Regions from separate parts of the Kitasatospora fiedleri genome, predicted to be linked through region 1. Evidence: riboswitches for the same ligand, from Rfam matches in the RefSeq annotation. Region 1 holds a riboswitch; the other holds the start of a gene.
What was found. A riboswitch is a leader RNA that binds a small molecule or an ion and turns the genes downstream of it on or off. The one in region 1 is predicted to bind cyclic di-AMP.

Region 1 (7,517 bases):
TGCCGAGCCGCCGTCCGCTGTGGGCCCTGGCCGGCGGCTGGGTGGCGACCAGGGTGCTGGTCGTCCTGATGGCTGTCAACGTGCTGAAGATCGGCGACGTGAGCTCCGACATCTCGGTGATCTACCACAGCTGGTACGAGGTGCTGCGCACCGGCACCTTCCCGCTGGACGACGTGACCTGGCAGTACCCGCCGGGCGCGGCGCTGGTGATCCTGCTGCCGGGGCTGCTGCCCTGGTCGTACCTGGTGTCGTTCTTCGTGATCTGCGGGGTGGTGGACGCGGCCGCGATGGCGCTGCTGATGCGGGCGGGCGTCCGCCGGGGCCGCAGCTACCTGGGCGGCTGGTACTGGGTGGTGGGCGTGCCGCTGCTGGGGCCGACGGCGTACTGCCGGTACGACATCATCGTGACGGCGCTGGCGGTGGCCGGCCTGCTGGTGATGCTGCGGCGTCCGGCGCTGAGCGGGGTGCTGCTGGGCCTGGGCGGCCTGTTGAAGGTGTGGCCGCTGCTGGCGCTGATCGGCTCGCCGCGCGGGCGGCGGACCCGGCGGGCGTGGACCTCGGCGGTGGCGTTCGCGGCGGCGCTGGGGTTCCTGCTGACGGCGGGCATGAACGGGGCGTTCGAGTTCCTGAAGTTCCAGTCGGAGCGCGGCATCGAGATCGAGTCGGTGGGCGCGCTGCCGCTGCACTTCGCCCGGCTGGCGGGGTCGTGGCACGGCACCGTGACGATGAACTACGGCTCGACGGAGTTCCTCGGGCCGTGGGTGCCGGTGATCTCCAAGGTGATGGTCGGGCTGTCGGTGCTGGGCTTCGGCTGGCTGCTGGTGTGGCGGCTGCGGGCGGCCCGCTGGACGGCGGCGACCACCTTCGACGCGGCGCTGTGCGCGCTGCTGATCTTCGTCACGACCAGCCGGGTGATCAGCCCGCAGTACCTGATCTGGGTGGTCGGCCTGGTCGCGGTCTGCCTGACGGTGCGCGGCAGCAGCCAGCGCCCGGTGGCGGTGCCGGTGCTGGTGGCGGCGGCGCTGACCACCTTGGAGTTCCCGGTGATGTTCGGCTCGGTGAACCACAGCGAGCTGGACGGCGTGCTGGTGCTGACCGCCCGCAACCTGCTGCTGGTGGCGTGCACGGTGCTGTCGGCGTACCGGCTGTGGCGCTCGACCCGGCGGCGGGAGGCGCTGACCACGGTGGTGCTGCCGGCCGGGCAGGTGGGCCCGCAGTACCCGGTGCGCCCGGGCATCGCCTACGAGCAGGACCTGCTGGACGACCTCACCCCGGCCGACCGCCCCTGACCCGGCCCTGTCCCGGCCCTGACCCGGCCCTGTCGCGGCCCTCCCCGGTCCTGTCCCGGACCACCGCCTGCAAGTTTCTGAAACTCCTTGCAGCGCGGGTCCCGGGCTGTCACCATCACCGGATGATCGACTACGACATCCTGATCGTCGGTGGCGTCGGCGTGGACACCATCGTGCGGGTGGACCGGCTGGAGGTCCCCCCGGGCCGCGACTCGCTGGCCGTCCCCCGGTGCTGGACTACCCGGCGCACACCGGCAACGGCGTGGCCCTGGCCTGCCTGGCGCTCGGTCTGCGCACCAAGTTCGCCGACTTCCTCGGCGACGACCCGCAGGGCGCCCTGGTGCTGGCCGAGTACGCCCGCCGCGGCCTGGACTTCAGCCACCTGCCCGCCCCGGCCGGCACCCCGCGCAGCGTCAACCTGGTCGACCGGGACGGCCTGCGGTTCTCCTTCTACGACGGCCGGCACCCGGCGGACGCCCGGCTGCCGCGCGCGTTCTGGCTGCCGCTGCTGGAGCGCTCGGCGCACGTCCACCTGTCGATCACCGGCGTCAACCGGGACATGTACCCGGACATCGAGCGGCTGGGCCGCAGCAGCTCCACCGACCTGCACGCCTGGGACGGCGCCAACGGGCACCACCTGCACTACGCCCTCCGCTCGGACCTGGTGTTCCTCTCCGCGGCGGGCCTCGGGGGCCGACCGGAGGCGGCGATGCGCGCGGTGCTGGCCCGGGGCCGGGCCGAGCTGGTGGTGGCCACCGCGGGCGCGGACGGCGCCTTCCTGCTGACCCGGGAGGACGCTGCGCCCCGGCACTTCCCGGCGGTCGACCCGGGCGCCCCGGTCGTGGACAGCAACGGCGCGGGCGACGCCTTCGTCGCCGGCTTCCTGCACCGGCGGCTGGCGGGCCGCCCGGTGGAGGAGTGCATGCGGGCCGGCGCGGTGGCCGGGGCGTACACCTGCACCGTCGCGGGCACCCACACCGCGTTCCTGGACGCGCCCGGCCTGGAGCGGGCCCTCGACGCCTGAGCGCGGCACCCTGCCCGGATCAGCCCGGATCAGCCCGGATCAGCCCGGATCAGCCCGCCCGGCTCAGCTCCGGAGCCGGGCCACCTCGGCCGTCCAGTCCTTGGTGAACTCCGCCACCCCGAGCCCGAGTTGGGCCTTCATGGCGCGCTCCAGCCCGCCCTCGCCGAAGGCCCCGACGGTGCGGTAGAGCGCCACCAGCCGGTCCTGCCCGTACCGGCGGGCGATCAGGTCGCAGGCCAGCCAGGCCAGCTCGTAGGCCTGGGCGATGCCGGCCGCACCGGCCGTGAACGCCTCGTCGGCGGGCAGCGCGGCGGGCAGCCGCCCGGCCTGGACGTCCTTGGCCAGCTCGGGGGCGATCTGCCGGGCGGTGCGCCCGGCGTCCCGGTAGCCGGTGTAGTCGGCGACGCCCTCGGAGAGCCACAGCGGCGTCCAGGACCTGGTGTCGGCCCGGGTGGCGACGTGGGTGGCCTCGTGGGTGACCACCACCCGGCGGCCGAGTTCGCTGAGCTGCCGGTACGCGTCGGGGTTGACCACGATCCGGTCGGCGGGGGTGTGCACGGGGGCGCCGCCGACCGCCAGGGTGACCGCCGCTATGCCCTGGTAGGCGTCCGCGGAGACGTCCATCCGGCGGGCGAACTGCTGCTCGGTGAGCGGCAGTTCGAGCAGCAGCCGACCCGCGAACGGCCCCCAGACCGCCTCCACCGCGGGCACCGCCCGGTCCGCCAGCTCGGCCAGCGCGGCCAGTTCCGCCACCTCGCCGAGGCCGAGCACCAGGCCGCGCCTGCCCTCCGCGGTCCGGACGGTGCCCAGGTCCCAGGGCGCGGCCGCGCCGGTCGGCACCTCCCGGGCCACCCGCCAGCCGGCCGCCTCACGCACCAGCTCGACCTGCCGCTCCAGCAGCACCGGGTAGTCGTCCACCCCGGCCAACCGGTAGCCCAGTTCGGCGCCGACCCGCACCCGGTCCGCGTCGGCGGGCGGCTCGGCGAAGGAGGTCAGCTTCAGCGTGTACGCGGCGAAGCGCAGCCCGGCGGTCCGGGTCAGCAGGTCCCGGTCGGCCTCCTCGGCGCCGTCCGCGGAGCCCGCCAGCAGCCCGGCGGTGTCCCGGCCGGCCACCGCGCGGGCCCGCTGCTCCAGCAGCCGTACGGCGGTCTCCCGCAGCCCGGGCGGCGGCGCGGGCGGCGCGGCGGGGGCCGGCCGGGCGGGCCGGACCGGCGGGAGCGAGAGCTGGGTGGCCCCGGCGGCGGCCAGCAGCAGGGCGGCCCGCCGGGACAGCGGAGCACCGGCCCGGCCCGGCCCGGTGGCCGTCGCCGGGTCGGTGACCAGGGGCTCGTCGACGAGGCTCAGACCCGCACCACCGTGTTGACCGGCATCGCGCCGACGCTCTCGTAGCGGACCCGGGCCCCGGGGTAGGGGGCGTGCACGACGACGCCCCCGCCGGCGTACATGCCGACGTGGTGCCTGTCGCTGTAGAAGATCACCAGGTCTCCGGGCCGGGCTTCGGCGAGGCTCACCCGCCGGCCGGCCGTGGCCTGCGCCTGCGAGGTCCGCGGCAGGGTCACTCCGGCCTGCCGCCACGACCAGTACATCAGACCGGAGCAGTCGAAGGTGCCGGGGCCGGTCGATCCGTAGACGTAGGGGGAGCCGATCTTGGAGAGGGCGGCGGCCAGCGCGGCGGCGGCCCGGTCGGAGGAGGGCGGCTGGTCGCCGAGGTCGATCCGGTCGGTGCCGCGGGTGGCGCGCTGCCGGGCCGCCCGGGCGTCGTCGGCCGTCAGCCGGGCCCGCTCGGCGGGGGCGAGGCCGTTCAGCAGCCGCTGGGCCGTGGCCAGCCGCTCGCGGACCTCGTCCTTGGCGGCGGACAGCCGCTGCCTGGCCCGCTCCAGCTCGTCGAGCTTGGCGCCGGCCTCGTGCCGGCGCTCGTCGAGCCGCCGGGCCCGCTCGGCCAGCTCGCGCAGCCGGTCGCCCTGCCGGGCGGTGGCCTGTTCGAGCGAGCGGGCGCCGGTCAGGTAGCCGGCCGGGTCCTGGTCGAGCATCAGCCGGACGGCGGGGTCGATGCCCTGGGAGCGGTACTCGGCGGCGGCGACGGCGCCCAGGTCGCCACGCATCCGGTTCAGCTCCTCCTGCCCGGCGGCGACCTGGTCCTGGAGGGCGCCGGCCTCGGCCTGGAGCCGCCGCTGCTGCTCCAGCGCGGCGTTGCACTGCTCGGAGGCCCGCTCGGCCTCCTCGTAGAGCTGGTCGACCCGGGCCTTGACCTCGCCGCGGTTGGGCGGGTCGGCGGGGCTGAGCGGGGCCGCGGCGGCCCCGCCCACGGTCAGGCCGAGCGCGCCGGTGGCGGCGGCGGTGAGCGCCAGGGCGCGGGCGAGGCGCTGGACGCCGGGCAGTGGGGTGCGGCGGGGCACGGACACGCGCGACGGCTCCGTTCTGCGGCCGGCCTCCGCCGCCGCCCGCGGTCGGACGGCCGTCCTCGCGGGGGCCCGGGGGCAGAGGTTAGCGATTCCGGCCGATCCAGTCCAAACCCCGACAGCACCGAATATTTGACCCCTAATCGGGCATTCGCACGAGAACGGCCCGGCACCCCGTACGGGGTACCGGGCCGGGGCCTCGACGGAGCGTCAGATCCGGACGATCCGGTTGATCGGCATGGCGGTCGCCGACTCGTAGCGGACCTGCGCGCCGGTGTGCGGGGCGTGGATGATCTGCCCGTTGCCGACGTACATGCCGACGTGGTGCTGGTCGCCGTAGTAGATGATCAGGTCGCCCGGGCGGGCGTTGGCGATGTTGGTGCCGAGGCTGGTGCCGGCCCCGGCCTGCGCCTGCGAGGTGCGCGGGATCGACACCCCGGCCTGCTTGTAGGCCCACTGCATCAGCCCGGAGCAGTCGAAGGTGCTCGGCCCGGCCGCGCCGTAGGAGTACCAGCTGCCCAGCTTGGAGGCCGCCGCGCCGACCGCGTTGCCCGAGAAGCTGGAGGACGCCGGGGCGTTCAGCTCCGCCCGGCCGCTGTCGCGGGAGGCCCGCGGCTGCTGCTGCTGTTGCTGCTGCTGGGCGGAGTCGGCCTTCGCCTTGGCGTCCGCGGCGGCCTTGGCCTCGGCGGCGGCGAGCTGCTCGCGCTCCTGCTGGGTCAGCGTGTTGAGCAGTTCCTGGGCCTTGGCCAGCTTCGCCTGGACGTCCTCCTTGTCGGCCTTGAGGGCCTTGGTGGTGGTGTCCAGTTCGGCGAGCTTGGTCTCGGCCTCCTTGCGCTGCGCGTCGAGCTTGGCCTGCTCGTTCTGGAAGGTCTTGAGCAGGTCGGCCTGGGTGGAGCCGACCGCGTTCAGCGCGCCGGCCTGGCCCAGGAAGGTGTCCGGGCTGCTGGAGAGCATCAGCTGCATGGTCTGCGGCATGGTGCCGGTGCGGTACTGCTCGGCGGCGATGCCGGCCAGCGACTCCCGGGCGGAGGTCACCTGCTCCTGCTGCCGGGCGAGCTGGTCCTGGAGCTGGCCGACCTGCTTCTGCAGGTCCTGCTGCTTCTCGACCGAGGCGTTGAGCGCCTCCGTCTTCACCTCGGCCTGCTCGTTGAGCTCGTCGACCTGGGCCTTGACCTGGTCCTTGGTCGGTGCCGGGTCGGCGTGCGCCCCGCCCTGGGCGGAGAGCGCCACGGCAGCGGCGGCGGTGGCAGTGAGAATCGAGACCCGGGCACGGCCGACGGGCTTGGGACGGCGATGGGACGCCACGAAGGCGGACTCCTTCTTCCTCACACCGCCTACCGGGTGAGCTGACGGGTTCGGGCTGGAAGAGATGCCCTACGGCGCTTCACCGACCGCGCGCGGCGGTCGGCCCGGCGCCGATTCACCCCGGGGGAACGTGGTTCCCCGGCTCCGTTCGACAGCACCCCCGCAGGGGTATCCCCGTCGGCAGACCCGGTGTTGACGGTCTGCCCGCTGCGTCACGGACTCGGCGGCGACCTCCGCCGCCGCCCCCCTTGGGCGATCGACACTGCGGTGGTCGAAGCACGACCCTAGTAACCGATCCGTGATCCGTTCAAATCCTTGTCGGAAAAAAATCTGATTCTGAATCAAATACCTCGACACATATGACCGAACGTGATCGATTCACTACCCAGCACGGAGCAATTCTCACCCTGCGGCCGAGAAACACCACACCCGGGCGTGTCACGGATCACAGCGGGATCTCGACCGGCCCGGGCGTGTCACGGTACGTCAATTGTCGCCCGACGGGGCGTTTGTCCGATTCGCCGGACCGTCGGTCGGCCCCGACCAGACCCAACCGGACCCGGTCAGACCCGGCGGATGGTGGAGATCGGCAGGGTGTCGACCTTCATCGTCTTCACCACGTCACCGGTGCGCGGCGCGTGCACCACCAGGCCGTTGCCGATGTACATGCCGACGTGGTGCCGGTCGCCGTAGTAGATGACCAGGTCGCCGGGCTGCGCGTTGTGCCAGTCGGTGCCCACGTTGGTGCCGTAGCTGCCCTGCGACTGCGAGGTGCGCGGCAGCGAGACGCCGGCCTGCTTGTACGCCCACACCATCAGGCCCGAGCAGTCGAAGGTGCTCGACCCGGTGGCGCCCCACACGTACGCCGAGCCCTGCTTGCCGAGCGCGGCCGCCACCGCGGTCGCCGCGTAGCCGCTGGCCGGCGGCAGGGTGGACGGGTCCACCCGGGAGGCGCTGCGCGAGGCGGTGCCGCCGCCCGAGCCGCGGAGGATGGAGGCGCGGTCCGCGGCGTTCAGCTTGGAGAGCAGCTTCTGCGCCTCGGCGAGCTTGGCGTTCACGTCGTTCTTGGCGTCGTTGAGCGCCTGGGTCTGGCTGTCCAGCTCCTGGAGGACCTGGGAGGCCTCCTGCTTCTGCTGGTCCAGGCGGCGCTGCTGGTCCTTGAGCGACTTGAGCGTCTCGGCCTGGGTGCTGGCCGCCTGCCCGAAGGAGGTGGCCTGGGTGAGGTACTGGTCCGGGTTCGAGGAGAGCATCAGCTGCATCGACGGGTCGACGCCGCCCTGCCGGTACTGGTCGCCGGCCACCGCCGCCAGCCCGGAGGCCAGCTCGGTCAACTGCTCCTGGCCGCGGGCCACCTGGTCCTGCAGGTCGTCGGCCTGCTTGCGGAGCTGGTCGGCCCGCTCCTTGGCGCCGTTGTACTTCTCGGCGGACTGCTCCTGCTCCTCCAGCAGCTTGTCGACCTGCGCCTTCACCTCGTCCTTGTTCGGCTGGGCCGGGGCGGCG
Region 2 (7,517 bases), 2.1 Mb from region 1:
GGCGGGTCGCCGCGTTCATCTCCTGCTCCTGCAGGGCGGCCTCGGCCCCGGCCCGGCGGTCGGCCAGCTCGGCGGCCAACTGCTGCTGGACGGACGCGAGTTCGTTCTCGGTGCGGGACAGCCGGGAGCGCAGGGCTCGGGTGACGGCGCGGGAGCGGGCAGCCGCCGCGAGGGCGAGGAGGGCGAGCAAGGAAGCTGCTGCCAGGCACCATTGAGTGGTCGTCACACGCGGAGTTTATGGTGGTGTTACTACTTGCGTATGAACGGTTCCAACTTCCGCCGTTCAGATTCCGTCAATTTCGGACAAGCCGGGCGGGTTCGGGCGGATCTCAGCTAGCGATCCGGTGCAGCAGCAGCAGCGCCACGTCGTCCTGCCGCACCGCGCGCTCGGTCACGTTCAGCGTCAGCAGGTCGGCCAGCCGCTCCAGCGCCCCCGGCCGCCCCAGCCGCCGGGCCCCGCCGGCCTCCGCCGTCCACAGCTCCAGCCCGCCCAGCATCCGCTGCACCGACTCGTCGTAGTCCTCGTCCCGGACCTCCACCAGCCCGTCCGTGTAGGCCAGCAGCGTCTCGCCCGGCTCCAACCGGGCCTCCACCAGCGGGTAGCGCACCTCCGGCAGCACCCCCAGCGGCGGGCCGCCCGGCAGCTCCAGCTCGGCTGCCCCGGCCGCCCCGATCCGCACCGGCGGCGGGTGCCCGGCCCGGGCCGCCCGCAGCAGGCCGCTCGCCGGGTCCAGCACCACGTACAGGCAGGTGGCGAACAGCTCGGTCTCCATCTCGGCCAGCAGCCGGCCGGTCCGCTCCAGCGCCGCCGCCGGGTCGTTGCCCTCCGTCGCGTACGCCCACAGCTGCCCCATCACCGCGGTGGCCTCCGCGTGGTGGCCCTGCACGTCGCCGATCACCAGCCCGACCAGGCCGCCCGGCAGCCGCAGCAGGTCGTACCAGTCGCCGCCGATCTGCATCCCCTCGGTGGACGGCAGGTAGCGCGCCGCCGAGGCGATCCCCGGCAGCGCCGGCAGCGAGCGCGGCAGCATCGCCCGCTGCAGCTCGCTGGCCCGCTCGTGGTGCACGTCGTACAGCCGGGCCCGCTCCAGCGACTGCGCCAGGATGCCCGCGAACGCCGAGTACATGGTGCGGTCCTCGCGGCTGAACGCCCGCTCGGTGGCGAAGGTGATCAGGCAGGAGCCGACCTGCCGCCCCGAGGCCACCAGCGGCAGCACCGTCCAGGCGGCCGGCTCCTCCGGGCCCCGGGGCTCCCGGTCCGGCTCGCTGAACAGCGGCGCGGCCCGGGCCAGCACGTGCTCCATCACCCCGCCCGCCAGGTCGTGCAGCCGGTTCAGTTCGGCCCGGTGCGGGCCGCCGAACACCGCCGGGGACACCGGCGTCAGCCGACCCTCGTCCACCAGGTCCAGCACCACCCCCGCCGCGCCCAGCGCCGGCCGGGCCACGTCGGTCAGCGCCGTGGTCACCTCCCGCACCGTCACCGCCCGGGACAGCGCCCGGGTCAGCGCCAGCAGCAGGGTCGACCGGGCCCCCGCCGCCGCGGCCGCCGCGGGACCGCCCGCCGGGTCCGGCCGCCACGCCCGCCCGGTCACCAGCCCCGCCGTCCGCACCGGCCGGCGGTGCACGTCCAGCATCACCTCGCCGACCTCGTCCACCTGCCGGGTGGTGCCGTCCGGCCGCACCACCCGGTACGAGACCCGGTACGGGCCGCCGACCGCCAGCGCCTCCGCCAGGGCGGTCTGCACGTCCGGCAGGTCCTCCGGGTGCACCACGTCCGCCAGGTCCGGCGCCCGCCCGGTCGCCCCCGGCGGAGGCAGGCCCACCACCCGGTACGCCTGGGCGTCCCACACCGTCTCGCCGGTCACCAGGTCCCGCTCGAACGCCCCGGCCCCCGCCGAACGCACCGCCAGCGACACCAACTGCCCGTCGGCGGGAGGGATCTCCGGCCGGGGCCCGGCCGCCGCCGGGTCGGCCGCGCGCACGTGGTCCAGCAGGTGCGCGAGCCGGTGCGCGACCACGTCGGCGAAGGTCTCCAGCAGCTCCACGTCCCGGCGCGGGACGGCCCCGCGGTGGGCCAGCGCGAGCGCCAGCGAACCCACCGGGTCCCCGTCCACCACCAGCGGCAGCACCGCCAGCGCGACCAGGCCGGTGCCCAGGCCCGCCGCCGCGTTCGGGTAGTCCGCGCTGGTCCGCTGCGGGCTCAGCAGCACCGGCTCCCGCCGCCGCAGCGCCAGCGCCACCGGCAGCTCGCCCGCCGGGTCCACCACGGCGTACTTGCGGTGCGCCCACGCGGGCAGTCCGTGCGAGGCGGTCAGCCGCAGCGCCCCGCCGCCGTCCAGCAGGTACAGCGCCGAGCCCTCGCCGGTGATCCAGGCCGGGCCCTCGGCCAGCAGCGCCGCCAGCAGCTCCGCCGCGCTCGACGCCCGCAGCAGCGCCCGTACGCACCGCAGCTCGGACCGGCTGGCGCGGCGCGGGGAGCTCTGGTCCTGGTCCATGGGAGGCGCCCGGCCCTTCCGGTCGACGTGCCAGTGCTGCCCATCCTATGGACGCACCGGGCAACCGGGCGCTTTCACGACACGTGGGACAGCACCGGCATTTCCGACATCCGGTCCGACATCCGGTCCGACATCCGGCCGCTACCGGTGCCGCCCGCGGCTACTGGCCGTCGACCTCGCCGTACCCGCGCTGCGGGCGCGCGGCGACCGGCCGCAGCGAGCGCAGCGAACGCGCCACCGCGATCCCGCGCAGCAGCGCGGTGCCCCAGCCCTCCCGCGGCGGGGCGGCCGCCGGGCGCGCGACGCCGGGCGCGCCGTCCGGCGCCGTCCGGGGAACGGGGATCAGCCCGGTGCCGGGCTCGGTGCGCTGGGTCGCCTGCGGCATGTCCTGGTCCTCCGTGCTTGTCGGTCACACCCGTGGAAGGTCTCCACGCGGTATGACTTCCCGACCGAAGGACAGTCTGACCCACCAGTGGTGTCGGAATGGTGGGCGTCAGGTTGCGAAAAGGTGTGGACGTCACGCCACCGGCGCGTTCCCCCGCGGACCGGTGGCCGCCCGGGTCACGCCCCGGGCTGCTCGGCGTCCGGCCGCACGGTGTCCCCGTCCAGCGGCAGGTCCGGGGCGGAGACGGCGTCCTTGAGCGGGCCGAGCCCGGCCCCGTGCTCCGGCGCCGCGTGCGCGCCGGGGGCGGTGAGGGAGGCGACCACGCCGACGGCGAGCGAGGCAAAGGCGAGCAGGCTGCGCTTCTTCATACCGGGTAGAACGCGGCAGCGCCCCGGAGGTCACGCGCCTTCCGCGCCGGGCCAGTTGGCCAGGCCCTCGACCAGCACGCCGGTCAGCCGCTCCAGCGTGACGTCCGTGCCCTCGGCGAGCCGGAACGCCCCCGCCGTGGTCAGCGAGGCGTACCCGTGGGCCGCGGCCCGCAGCGTCCGCACCGCGTGCACCGCCTCCGAGCCCGCCAGCCCGTAGCCGCGCAGCACCGCGAACAGCACGCCCACCAGCCGTTCGGCCGCCGCGGCCAACTCCGGGCCCGGCTCCGGGTCCGGCGCCTGCGGCAGCGCCGCGTACCGGCGGGGGTGGCGCAGCGCGTACCCGGCGTAGGCGGCGAGCAGGGCGCGGACCGCCGCGTCCCGGGAGTGGCCGAGGACGGCGGCGGCCAGGTGGTCGGCCAGTTCCCCGGTGGTGCGGACGGCGACCAGCCGGCGCAGTTCGGGCAGGCCCCCGGCGACGTGCTTGTACAGCGAGGGGGTGGCGACACCGGCCCGGGCGGCGACGGCGGCCAGGGTGAGCGCCTCGACGCCGCGTTCGTCGATCAGTTCGAGGGCGTGGTCCACCACGGCGGCGGTGGAGAGTCCGGCGCGGGGCATCAGCGGGCGGTCCCGTTCTCGTCGGCCGCCCCGGCCTGCCCGGCCGGCCCGCCCAGTCCGGCCAGGAAGGGCAGCAGGGCGTCGGCGACGGCCTGCGGGTGACTGGCCATCGGGTAGTGGCCGGCGCCGCCGATCATCACCGTGCGGCCGCGCAGCGCGGCGGCCTGCCGGTCGGCGACCAGCCCGGGCTGCGGGAAGTCCGGGTCCTTGTCGCCCATCAGCACCAGCGCGGGCACGTCGACCGCCGCGCACCAGCCGACCGGCGCGGAGTCGCCCCGCAGGTAGCCGCGCAGCGCGGCCTTGCGGGCGGGCTCGCGGAGCATCGCGGCCAGCCCGGCCCGGTAGACGTCGAAGTCGGCGGGCCGCTCGCCCTGGTAGTAGAACTTCTGCATCGCGCTCCACAGCCCGGGGAACGCGCTGACCAGCGGGGCGGCCAGGCCGAACAGCGCCTTCTGGAAGCCGTTCAGCGGCAGGTTCTCGACGAACGCGTCGATCAGCACCACACCGCCGGTGCGCCCGGGGGCGAGCGCGGCGGCCCGGACCACGCTGGCGCCGGTGTACGAGCTGCCGACCAGGACGGCGCCGCGCAGGTCCAGGTGGTCCAGCAGGGCCGCCAGGTCCTCGGCGATCGCGGCCGGGCTGTGGTCGGTGAAGCCGGTCGAGGACTCGCCCATGCCGCGCAGGTCCATGCTGACCACCCGGTGCCCGGCGGCGCCCAGCAGCGGGGCGAGGTGGCGGTAGACCGCCCGCTTGTCGAGCATGCCGGGCAGCAGGACGACCGGGGTGCCGGGGCCGGGGGCGTCGTCGTAGGCGATCCGGCCGTCGGTGACGTCGAGGTACCGGGTGGTGGTGCCGAGGGTGCTGTTCATCGCGGGCCTCCTGGCGGGCGTCCGGCGCTCCGGGCGCTCGGGGCCCGGCTCCTGCCGATAGCCATAAAGCTAAGGCTAATAGCCTTAGCCGTCAACTCCCGGTCACCGGCACGCCCGCGCCGCCCGCCCGTCGGGCGCCCGCATCCCGCCGGGTCCCGTCCCGTCAGATCCCGTCGACCTTGAACGGGTCGTGCTCGGCGAGCAGCTTCTCCAGCCGGGCCTGGTCGACCCGGCTGGTGAGCGCGCCCTCGTCCTGGCGGTCGCGGATCACCTTGGCCAGCGTGAACGCGGAGGTGATCTCGTAGAGCAGGCCGACGCCGAGGAAGGCGCGCATCCAGGCGCTGACCGGGAGGTAGGCGATCCCGAGGACGAGGGCGGCCGTGGCGAACGCGAAGGAGGCGACGGCCTGCAGGTAGTAGGCGGAGGTGGTGCGGTGCGGCACGGATGCGGTCATGGGGCCAGGGTCCCGCCGGGGGTGGCGGGGGGTCGTGAGTACGGATACTCAACCGCGCCGTCACGGTCCGTCATGTCCGGAACCGGGCCCCTTGGCGAACCGTCACAAATCGCCCATAGGGCATCAGGAAAGTTTCACTGCACCTCGGTAGGCGCTTGGAATCATGGGGTCCATAGGATTAACGTTTGATAACGCAGCGCGGTCGGCAACGCCGTAACCATGCGGCACCGTGCGCCACGCCTAATCCATCGGGCCCGCCCCCGCGGTCGGGCCCGGGAGCCGGGGAACCACGTTCCACCGGGGTGAATCGGGACGGCCCTGGGCCCGACCGTAGGAGACCTTCCACCTCCGAACCCGTCAGCTAACCCGGTCGGCGGCAGGGAAGGAAGGAGCGCGCCCCCGTGGCGTCGACCTACACCGAGAGCACCGGCACCCAGCTGCTCGACCACCCGGTCGAGACCGAACCCATCCGGCCCCGGCTGCCCCGCCAGGCCCGCGTCGGCGCACCGCTGCTGGGCGTCACCGCGATGACCGCCGCCCTCGGCGCCACCGGCCTCGCCGCCGCCCCCGCCCAGGCCGCCGTCCCGGCCCCGGCCCCCGTCGCCGCCGCCGACGAAGCCTCCGAGGGACTGCTCGCCGCCGACCCCGGCCTCGCCCTGGCCGCCCGCATCCTCCAGCAGGCCGACGGGCAGCGCACCGCCACCGAGGAGTCCGCCCGGGTCGCCGCCGCGCAGGAGGCCGAGACCAAGCACGCCGACCGCCGGGCCGAGACCGCGGCCGACCCCGCGGCCACCGAGGCCGGGGCCGAAGCCGTCCTCCCGGTCGCCGACTACCGACTGGCCGACCCGTCCGCCCAGCCGGGCGCGCACTGGGCCCACCTGCACACCGGTCTGGACTTCGCCGCCCGCACCGGCACCCCCGTCACCGCCGTCACCGCCGGCACCGTCACCTCGGCGGGCTGGTCCGGCACCTACGGCTACCGGGTCATCCAGACCCTCCCCGACGGCACCGAGCTCTGGTACTGCCACCTCTCCCGGATCGCCGCCCCCGCCGGCCGGGTCGCCGCCGGCACCGTCCTGGGGGCCGTCGGCGCCACCGGCAACGCCACCACCCCCCACCTGCACCTCGAAGTCCGCCCGGGCGGCGCGGCCCCCGTCGACCCCCTCCCCTGGCTGCACCACCTCGGCCTCCGGCCCTAGAAGACTGGTGAAGATCTTGAGTTCTGGTCTCGCCGCGCAAGCGGCGGGACCAGACTCGTTTCGTGGCGATGGGGGAATGGGCTGGAGAGACGGTCGGGCCGGATGTGTGGGAGACCTGCCGGGGCCTGATCCCGGCGGGCAGTGTGTTCGCGTTTCTGGCCGAGCACCGGGGCCGGCTGTTCCCGGCGGTGATGTTCGCGGACATGTACCCGTCGGCGAACGGCCGCCCGAGCATGCCGCCGCAGGTCCTGGCCACGGCGATCACGCTGCAGGCCCTGCACGGCCTGTCGGACTTCGAGACCGTGCAGGAACTGCGGTGCGACCTGCGGTGGAAGGCCGCCTGCGGGCTCGGCCTGCACGACACGGCGTTCGACCCGTCGCTGCTGGCCTACTTCCGCCGCCGACTGGCCCGCTCGGCGCGGCCGGAGCGGGTCTTCGAGGCGGTGCGCGAGGTCGTGAGGGCGACCGGCGTGCTGAAGGGCCGTCACCGCCGGGCGTTGGACTCCACCGTGCTGGACGACGCGGTCGCAACCCAGGACACCGTCACCCAACTCATCTCCGCGATCCGGGCGGTGATCCGCGAGGTCCCCGGCGCCGACGAGGCCGCAGCCGTCCGGTGCACCGCGCACGACTACCGCGATCCGGGCAAGCCCCGCATCGCCTGGAACGACCGGCAGGCCCGGGCGGACCTGGTGGACGCCCTGGTCGGTGACGCGCTCGGACTGCTCGGGCACCTGCCCGAGCGGCAACTCGGCGAGAAGGCCGCGAACGCGGCGGGCCTGCTGGCCCTGGTCGCAGGTCAAGACGTCGAGCCCGCCGACGATTGCGACGGCCGGGACGGACGCTGGCGCATCACCCGGGGAACCGCACCCGACCGCATCGTCTCCACCGTCGACCCCGATGCCCGCCACGTCCACAAGACCCGCAGCCACTACCAGGACGGCTACAAGGCCCACCTGGCCGTCGAGCCCGAGACCGGCCTGTTCACCGCCGTCGCGCTCACGCCCGGCAGCGGCAGCGAACACCACGAGGCCACCGTTGCGCTCGACCTGCTCGCCGACGAGGACGAACCGGTGGACGCCTTCGGTGACACCGCCTACTCCACCGGCCCCGTCCGTGAGGCGTTGCAGCA

Region 2: another riboswitch for cyclic di-AMP. It lies ahead of QMQ26_RS19730 (M23 family metallopeptidase); the one in region 1 lies ahead of QMQ26_RS10205 (C40 family peptidase).

What each region holds. Positions count from the first base shown of each region.
Region 1 covers NZ_OX419519.1:2,162,728-2,170,244, forward strand. The annotation lists gene QMQ26_RS10185 (glycosyltransferase family 87 protein) at 1-1,289, shown strand, start outside; gene QMQ26_RS10190 (carbohydrate kinase family protein) at 1,519-2,313, shown strand; gene QMQ26_RS10195 (gluzincin family metallopeptidase) at 2,377-3,426, opposite strand; gene QMQ26_RS10200 (C40 family peptidase) at 3,654-4,715, opposite strand; gene QMQ26_RS10205 (C40 family peptidase) at 4,923-6,017, opposite strand; cyclic di-AMP (ydaO/yuaA leader) riboswitch at 6,028-6,184, opposite strand; gene QMQ26_RS10210 (C40 family peptidase) at 6,581-7,517, opposite strand, start outside.
Region 2 covers NZ_OX419519.1:4,246,408-4,253,924, forward strand. The annotation lists gene QMQ26_RS19695 (sensor histidine kinase) at 1-226, opposite strand, end outside; gene QMQ26_RS19700 (SpoIIE family protein phosphatase) at 330-2,495, opposite strand; gene QMQ26_RS19705 (hypothetical protein) at 2,656-2,880, opposite strand; gene QMQ26_RS19710 (hypothetical protein) at 3,057-3,248, opposite strand; gene QMQ26_RS19715 (TetR-like C-terminal domain-containing protein) at 3,279-3,863, opposite strand; gene QMQ26_RS19720 (alpha/beta fold hydrolase) at 3,863-4,732, opposite strand; gene QMQ26_RS19725 (YiaA/YiaB family inner membrane protein) at 4,896-5,186, opposite strand; cyclic di-AMP (ydaO/yuaA leader) riboswitch at 5,414-5,577, shown strand; gene QMQ26_RS19730 (M23 family metallopeptidase) at 5,588-6,385, shown strand; gene QMQ26_RS19735 (IS1182 family transposase) at 6,454-7,517, shown strand, end outside.